4 regions of the Metabacillus sp. YM-086 genome follow, and region 3 is predicted to be linked to each of the others. Evidence: riboswitches for the same ligand, from Rfam matches in the RefSeq annotation. Region 3 holds a riboswitch; each other region holds the start of a gene.
What was found. Region 3 has a riboswitch for cyclic di-GMP ahead of ACEWK1_RS24955 (hypothetical protein). Riboswitches for the same ligand answer to the same signal wherever they lie in the genome.
Positions count from the first base shown of each region.

Region 1 (2,206 bases), on a different contig from region 3:
CTTTTATCATAAGCTTGCAATACCTTTTGATTGGCTTCAAACGAACGGTACGCTGTCATCATATCTGTATACGTACGCCCAACATCTACTGTTGAAGTTTCTAAGTAATTTTGTCTTAGATTATATTGAATGTTTTCGTTGTTTACGGCTGTTGGCAGTTCTTCATTATTAAATGTGCGGTATAAACCATTACCTTCTTTTACAAGGTTACGAACATCCGCTTCAAAACGAACATCAATTTGCGCTACGAACTCTCCATCCGCAATCACTTCGCCATCAGGCGTTACCTGGAATTCACTAGACTGAATGGAGATTGGCTGCCCAGTTGTAGATAAAACCGGATTCCCACCAGAAAGAAGGATCCCGTTATTATCCCGTGTGAAATGGCCATTACGAGTATAGCGCTCTTCTCCCGCTTGATTTTGAACCGCAAAAAACAAAGCACCTTTTACATTTGTTTCTGCATTTAAGGGAATAATCTCTTCTAAAAGAGCTACATCTGAGTACAATCCAGTCTCTTTAAGACCACCTTGTGAAAAAGTACTTTGTAGTTCTTGAACATAAGCACCTGTGTTAATCGAACCAATTGGTGTGATTTGACCAAAGCTTGAACCATTTGTTGTTGGTACTGATTTATTTTCCAATCTATTTAAAAGCATTTCGGGAAATGCGCGGACACTTGCTTGATCCGCTTTATAACCCGCTGTATTGGCATTTGCCATATTATTTGAAAGCATTTCAGTACGTCTTTGCTGTGCAAGCATTCCCGCTGTTGCTGTATATAAACCTCTTAACATCTGTACACCCACCTTAGTCACATAGTTGTTACCGTACAAATGAATTCTTTTCGACAGAATTCCCTATCATTTATTATAAAGGACATTTGCTGTTTTCTCATTACATTTTTTCAGAAATTACCTGTTATATTTTAGGGGAAAAATAATGATAGGAAACCACTCCTATATCTTTTTACCGGACAAGCCCTTATACTTAAGAAAAATCTGAAAAAGGCAAACTTGTTGAAAAGCAAGGACGCAAAGCTATGGGCCTACCCAATGGAGAACATTGTACGGCTGCCAAGCTGCCAGGCTCCTTTTTTGGGCCATGGGGCTTATGAAAAGGAGAGGCAAATGATGAAAATGAAGGTTGTACTTCTGACATTACTATTCTTATTAGGATCTCAACTAGGAGGTCTAGCTTTGAATCATAAAGCACAAGCTGAGGGTGCCCCAGATTATTCAACATGGCTCTGGGATACGAGTAAAATTGTGTATGACCGTGAAGCTACATTGCAGTTTTTAGAAGCAAAGCAAGTATCACATGTGTTTTTGCAGATTGACCGTAGTATTGATGTTGCCTACTATCACACTTTTATTAGTGAAGCTGCAAAGCTAGGTATGGATGTTTACGCGTTAGATGGAGCACCAAATTGGGGTGTTAACAATAAAGCATTTTTGAACTTTTCAAATTGGGTTAGTGGATATCAAAACGGGGCAGCTGCTGGTGAGAAGTTCGCCGGAATTCACCTTGATATTGAGCCATATTTAACAGAGCAATGGACAACAAACTATGGTGCTGCTGTTCTGAAATACCAGGGAGCCATTTTAGCTGCCGCTAATACCGCATCAGCATTAGATATCAGCCTCGCTGTTGACATTCCGTTTTGGTTTGATGAAATGAATTTCCGTAACAAGCACGGAAAAGGAAACCTAGCCGAATGGGCGTTGAAAAATACAGATGAAGTGACCATTATGGCCTACCGCGACAAAGCCGTTGGCCCGAATGGCATTATTGAATTAGTGAAATATGAGATGGATCTGGCTGTGTTGCTTAATAAAGATGTAACGATCGCAGTTGAAACGATGAATCTTGGTAGTAGTGACGGATTTTTTACGTTTTTTGAAGAAGGTCAGGCGGAAATGAATAATCAGTTAGGACTTGTTTTAGATCAATACCAGGATTATTCAAGTTTTGGTGGGTTTGCTGTGCATCATGTTGGTAGTTGGATGGAGTTGGAGTAGGGATTTGGATTTGGGCGTGGATTCACTTAGGTGGGTTCATGCTTTTTTTGTGGGGTTTTATGGGATGGGGCGATATTAGTTGTCTTGTTTAGGAATCATGTGGCGATGAAGACCAGTTTGCTTAATTTGGATCTGTGAGTGGGTCTTCATGGCGTGAATGAAGACCCTTTCTTCTCTTGTTTTAC
Region 1 covers NZ_JBLUOI010000017.1:20,946-23,151, forward strand. The annotation lists gene ACEWK1_RS09855 (flagellar hook-basal body protein) at 1-797, opposite strand, end outside; cyclic di-GMP riboswitch class I at 1,000-1,089, shown strand; gene ACEWK1_RS09860 (amidase) at 1,131-2,021, shown strand; gene ACEWK1_RS09865 (hypothetical protein) at 2,168-2,206, opposite strand, start outside.
Region 1: linked by a shared signal. The riboswitch ahead of ACEWK1_RS09860 (amidase) and the one ahead of ACEWK1_RS24955 (hypothetical protein) in region 3 are both predicted to bind cyclic di-GMP.

Region 2 (2,206 bases), on a different contig from region 3:
CAACCTGAAACATTAGAAATTATTCCATCATTTCATTTCGTGTTTTACAGTCTCCTTGTTACAGCACTTTTATCCATTCACCTTCGAAATCAAGCACTAACAAAACTAGCAAGTAAGGAAGAATACTTCAGAAGAGAAGTAGAAAAGGTCGTAACGAAGAAAGATCAGTTAATAGCATTAAATGAAGTTAAAGAAAAGGAATTACAAGAAATGAAGAAAGAATTCATATGGAAGAAAAAAGCAGTCACAACGGACTTGTATATTCACAATAAAGAATTAGAAGGCTTAGAAAAAACATTAAAACCTAAAAGACGGCTGGCCAATTCTCTCATATTAAACACAATTATTTTGAAAGAGTTAGACAGATGTAAAGAAAATGACTATGAAATTGCGATCGATTCAAATGTATTTATGAAATTAAACAATGATTTATGTGACATCATCAAAAAATACAAAGTAGTCATAAGCCCTATTGTTTGAGATGAATGGAACGGATTAAAGAAAAATGAAGACCGAAATATTAGGGCAGCTGCTGCAAGAGCAAGTGATTTGTTCGATTATATGGTTAGCATAGGGAATGCAAGAGAAATTACGATGACTGAGGAACAGATCATTCAATTTAAAAAGGGTCTCACGATTAAGCTGACAAAAAAAGAAAATGATGATCGCATTATCGAGCATTATGCGTATGAAATGGAACATGGCAATTCTTCTATCATTGTAGCTTCAGATGATACAAACTTCGTAACGTCATCAAGATTAGCAGGACTAAAGGTAATGGAAATAAAAATACCACAATATTCATCAAATTGGAGTGAGTTAATTGCATAGTAGAAAAATGGAACGTGTAAGTGCGATGGGAATGTACGTATTTTCTTTCATGTTATTTCTATTAAGCGTCATAAACATGGCGTCATTTCTGGAACTAGGGTACGTGGCAATTCATATGGATGTTTACTTTTGTTTTGTTGGTGCAACAATTGCCATCTCATTATTATTTTATAGTGAAATAACATTTAGGCTTTTAAAAGGGATGAAAAAAATATAGGAATAGGTGTAGAAGTAGTCTTTCAAGTGAAAAGGAGCTCTTACGTCAGAAGCTATCAGTCAAATAATAGTAAAAACTTTTTTTGGAAAAAATGATATTTATCTGGAAAAACACTAAAAAAGACCTTATAATCAACATGACTAAATAACTATAAAATAACTTTCATTATGAAAATAGTAATGGTTCAATGACGATAATTGAATAGCTTTATTTTTGGCAAACTTTCCGAAAGGGTAGGACGCAAAGCCACGAGTCTAATATTCTATTAAATTAGAATGATGATCGTCGGGCTACCGATACACGAACTGTATTGTTACGACTACTGGCCGAAATATGTCTAGTAGTCTTTTTTATTTTAAAAAGGAGAAGTGAAGAGATGGCAACGATACATAAAGGCAGCAATGCTTTATCAAAGAAGGCAAACACATATTTAACCCTAGGTATCCTGTTTTGGATTCCACCAATAGCTTACTTCATTGCATTTTTCCAAGGCTTTCACTTTAATGGTATTTTTCATCTATTACCTATTGTACCGGGTTGGATTGGTGCCTACTTTTGGAGGAAATATTCAACATTGCGTGCTGGAATAAGTGGAGAAGAGCGTACAACAGAAATCCTGGCCAATCTCCCGGAAGGCTATGAGGTCTATAGTTCTGTTCAGCTTTCTACTGAGGAAGGAAGGGCTGAGCTTGATCATGTCATTATTGGGAAAAATGGAGTTTTTGTTGTTGAAGTGAAAAATCATAATGGAACCATTGCAGGTAATGAAGAAGACAGATCATGGACTCAACATAAGGTAGGGCGCAAAGGCGGAGAGTACTCAAAGGAAATGAGAAATCCAGTAAAACAGGTAAGACGTCAGGTTCATATCTTATCAAAGCATTTATCAAAAAATGGTATTAAAGTTTGGGTAGAAGGAAGTGTATTCTTCTCAAACCCTCAAGTAGAGGTATATGTAGAAACAAAGAAAACACCAGTTTTTACTTCATCATATGACCTACATGAATTCCTAACGAACTACAAACCAAGATACAACATAAAAGAAGCTGAATTAGAAACAGTGAAAAAACTTGTGAGCTAATATGGAGGAATTGATATGAAAATGAAACTAGTATTAGGTAGCTTATTTATTGCAGGAGCATTGGCAGGATGCTCGCA
Region 2 covers NZ_JBLUOI010000010.1:84,902-87,107, reverse strand. The annotation lists gene ACEWK1_RS06805 (hypothetical protein) at 1-480, shown strand, start outside; partial or broken gene ACEWK1_RS06800 (PIN domain-containing protein) at 496-831, shown strand; gene ACEWK1_RS06795 (hypothetical protein) at 824-1,048, shown strand; cyclic di-GMP riboswitch class I at 1,254-1,346, shown strand; gene ACEWK1_RS06790 (nuclease-related domain-containing protein) at 1,425-2,129, shown strand; gene ACEWK1_RS06785 (hypothetical protein) at 2,145-2,206, shown strand, end outside.
Region 2: linked by a shared signal. The riboswitch ahead of ACEWK1_RS06790 (nuclease-related domain-containing protein) and the one ahead of ACEWK1_RS24955 (hypothetical protein) in region 3 are both predicted to bind cyclic di-GMP.

Region 3 (2,206 bases):
TACCAAAGTATATAAGTAACTGGTACAAATGATACGTCTAACGTAAAGCTTGCAGGGAGAATCGGAAGAACTTTATATGGGTAAAACCAATATGCTTTGCTTGCACCAAATACATCAACATAGGTAAAAAAACATGAACGTTATAACCATAGAAACACAATAATAAGGCTTTTCTTTTATTTATAAAAATTAAAAGAAAAATTAACGGGATAATTAATAATGCTAAAACAACCCAGAATTGCCAATGACTAAATGACGAGTAATCTTGCCAATAGTTTAACCATTCTTTTGAATGAAGTAAGTCTATTTTCTGTAATTCATCAATTTTATTCTGTTATTGTTTATCCATAGTAAAAATCTCCTCAACAATTTATGAAGTTATTTTTACCAAATCTGATAAATACAACTCATAAATTTTGAATAGTTAATCTTATATTGTCTAAACACAGAAAAAGGCTATTACCCATCGTTCGAATAATAGCCCTAAAGGAGAAAAAAGTTTGTAATAAGTCACTCTTCCAAGGTGACATACTACGATGAATATTGAAGATGATACTCATTAAAAGTATATTCAACATATTTTATTTTGAGATGGACAGTGGACTAGTCGACAATCGAATTAAATAACTTACTCTTTGCTACTTTGTTAGTTATTAAAAATAATAATATGGCAAGTTGCAAAACAGTAAAGTCAAGTTTGGAAAGTTTACTTAAAAATAGAAACATCACTTTTCAACTTAAACCTTTTTCCCTTCTGGGGGAAAAATTTGCTTTGAACAACATATATTTAGTATTTACAATAATAGGGCTATAATCCTTATTATTTTTTTAGGAATAAACTTAACAAGCTTTAATCTTGACCTTTATAAGAAACAATAGCTTATTCTCGAAGGTTCAGTATTAAAGGATAAGCACTTAATTTACACTTGTTCTATTTATTGACATGTTGTTTATGTCATTCTTTGCCTTTTCGTAGTCTACTACTGTAAGATGTATCATAAAGTTAATAACGTTGTCATACTCTCCACGTTTACGAAACTCATAGAAAATAATAGGTCTTTCGTGTTTTAAAATTGTAATAAATGAAACTAGACAAAGTTCGGATTTTGGACTTTTAATTCTAAGAAACTGTTTTAAAAAATTCAAAAAGTAAAACGTTGAATCTTTGTTATCCGGGTAAATAGTTAACAATTGATTGAATTTTTTTATTGCCAATTGTATTTCAGTACGTTTCATTATATCCCCTCCATTTAATAAAAAGGGGTTACCAATAGATATTCAATTAAGCTTAAGCTATTTATCTTGGCAACCCGACTGTCATAGTCATAAGACTTTAGACTCGTGGCTTTGCGTCCTTACCTTTCGGCAAGTTTGCCTTTTTCAACCATACATTGGATTTTAAAGACTTTTATACTATATTTCAACAAAAATCTACAAATAAATAATTTCTAATTTACTATTATTGCATCACAGATAATCTACCAAGTGTCAGAATTCGGAATAAAAATCGTGAATTTATTAATTAGCTCAATAGAAGAAGTCAAAGAAAATCCTTTACGTGGAATAAGTTCAAGCTATTTTTCAATAAGTACTCACTGCCTTCACCTAGTATTAAAGTATATATTATATATTTATGAATTTAGATAAGAGATGAATGATAACTGAGAGGATCCGTGTGCATTAATAGTGCCAAGCACGGTTCTATGAGGGGGTGGAGCACAATTAACCGTAAGGTAGAAAGGCTCAACTCTAATCGACAATCTTTACGGTAGAGTCTTTCTATATAAAAATGGACAATTGTGTTCAATTAACCATAGGGTCTTGGCTGATTAAAATAGGCTAGTCATATATGATGACTAACCTTTACTTTATCCATTTATATCTCATGAATAAATTTTACTATTTTAAAATTTAAACGAAGGTAAAGTTAACTCATGAAAGTGAGTGAACAAAAACTGACTCTCTAAATGACCGTGGTATAATTCAAGTGCTGTCATTGCCTCACTTTCTATTGCCTTAATTCTACAGATTTCATAAAGAATATCGGCTTTCAAAAGACCTTCATAGTCATTTTCCAAAAGATCCAAAGCATTGTAAAATAGAGAAAGAGCTTTATTGGTATCATTCAATAGGTTTTTATAAAATTTGCCTTCTAAGTAAAAGTTTCTAGAGCGAATTATTTTACAGTCTATATCAGCAAGAATAG
Region 3 covers NZ_JBLUOI010000102.1:1,118-3,323, forward strand. The annotation lists partial or broken gene ACEWK1_RS24950 (hypothetical protein) at 1-68, opposite strand, end outside; gene ACEWK1_RS24955 (hypothetical protein) at 916-1,236, opposite strand; cyclic di-GMP riboswitch class I at 1,302-1,386, opposite strand; gene ACEWK1_RS24960 (helix-turn-helix transcriptional regulator) at 1,905-2,206, opposite strand, start outside.

Region 4 (2,206 bases), on a different contig from region 3:
TAATGGTGGCATTTTTTCTCACAGCATAAATCTTTTATCAGAAATTAATCTAGCAATAAATCCATTTAACCTCAAAATCTGAATTACATGTTATTTACATTGAACTACTTAAAAATAGAGCTCAAGAGACGATAAAACTCTTGAGCTCTATTTTTTTCCATCATTTACAAATTAATGATTAGTTCAGAGGTGATAAGCATGAAACTTTTATCAAACTTATTTAAAAAGAATAAACAAGAGACCAAACAAAAATCAGAAGTTAAATCAACAACTTCACAGAACAAACACAATGAAAAGGTCGCAGCTAGGAAAGGAGAGATTGGGGAATACAAAATCGATATACAGTTAGCCCAGCTTCCTAAAGAATATAGGCATTTAACTGATATTATGATAAAAAATGAAAAAGCTAAATCTGGTTATTCTCAGATTGATCATATTGTCATCACACCCTATGGAATCTTTGTTATCGAAACAAAGAACTATCAAGGAACGATTTATGGTGGTAAAGAAAGAAAAACATGGTCTGTAAATGGAAAGTTTAAAATGATGAACCCATTTATTCAAAACTATGGTCATATTCAAGCGATTAAAAATCAAATTGATGAAAAGTATCATAATCAATTTATTTCAATGGTGTCATTTACAAAACGGTGCACGTTCAAAATCGACGATTTAGATTTCAGAAAAATAGGTTCTAATGAATTAATCGTATATGATGTTGAATTATCTGATTATATCCATAGGAAAGTGTCCGTACTTAAAATACATAATAAAGAGCCTATTTTAAACGAACATGATATGGATTATATTTATAAAGCCATAGTTGAAGCAAATATAATAGATCATTCAATTAGAGAGCAGCATGTACAATCGTTAAAGCTAGAAAAAGGTAACTTAGATGAAAAGAGCCTAGTTCAAAACCAACATGCAAAGTGCTGTATATGTAATAAACCTGTCTCTGAGAAGGTACAGTCATTTTGTCTGTCGAATAAGAAGTTTGGTGGGAAAATATATTGCTTTGAGCATCAAAAAAGCATAGGTTAAAGGATTGTTTTTAGACAAAAATTTAAGTTCTATTAAACTATTTCTATTACAAACATATGTTATCAAATTCTTATTTAAAAACCGCCTATTATATAGTAAAATTATCCTATAACATATATATCATTAGATAATGGCAAACCTATTGAAAAGTAGGGACGCAAAACTACGGGCCTAAAGCAAATGCTATGGTGGCCGAGTCGCCTAAAAAGATGGAGAATGATACGTCGGTATGATCCACCTATTTGGGTGGGTCTTTTTTCGCTTTTATAAGATAGAGGAGGAACACTTTAATGGGATTTTTAAGAGATGTTGGTAAATTCGCAGGTAAAGCAACAGGAACTGTGATTGGTGGGGCAGTTAATGTTGTTGGAGATGTAACAGGTAGTAAGTTTATTAAAGAAGTAGGAGGTGGGGTTAAAAAAGCTTCCGAATTTGCTGGTGATACGGTTGGGCAAGTTGCAGATGGTGCTTGGAATACGGCAACAGGTTTGATTCAAGAAGATAAACATAAAAAGGATCAAGGATTAAACGATATGGCGGATTCGATAGGTAGAACAGCAAAGGGTGTCTATCAAACTGCAAAAAATACCTATCATAGTGGAAAATCTACATATGAAGGAATTAAAGAAGGAGATGACATAAAAGTAAAGCAAGGAATTCGAGATATCGGAAAAACAGTGGCGATCGGGACACTTGCTGTTGGGGTGATCGATTTAGTTGATGGAGCGGATGGTGCTGAACAAGTTAACGATCATCAAAATGTAGCAAATGCAGGGACAGAAGGAGCATCAAATGTGCATCAAGTCCAACCTCATGTGGCTCAGGCAGAAGCAGCTTCTTCAATAGAAACATCAGAACAGCCTGGAACTCACCATGTTCAACCTCATTACGTAGAGGGGCATTGGCGTGATGGGGTATGGATTGATGGTTATTGGAGAGATGGAGATGGGAATACTTCCGTCCACTTGAGTGAAGAAGAGGGTGGAGGTTATGTACGTACTGATGCGGATGGAAATCCTACTAATAATTTAAATTCATAGTTCAATTGCGAGGCTAATTCTTTAGTCTCGTTTTTTATGTTACTACAGGAAAAGAGCGATCCCAACCGTATTTTATCTATTTTCTTGATATAATAGAAGTGTTGTTATAAATTCAAAAGTGA
Region 4 covers NZ_JBLUOI010000056.1:29,572-31,777, reverse strand. The annotation lists gene ACEWK1_RS20010 (nuclease-related domain-containing protein) at 199-1,044, shown strand; cyclic di-GMP riboswitch class I at 1,167-1,249, shown strand; gene ACEWK1_RS20005 (DUF3892 domain-containing protein) at 1,335-2,084, shown strand.
Region 4: linked by a shared signal. The riboswitch ahead of ACEWK1_RS20005 (DUF3892 domain-containing protein) and the one ahead of ACEWK1_RS24955 (hypothetical protein) in region 3 are both predicted to bind cyclic di-GMP.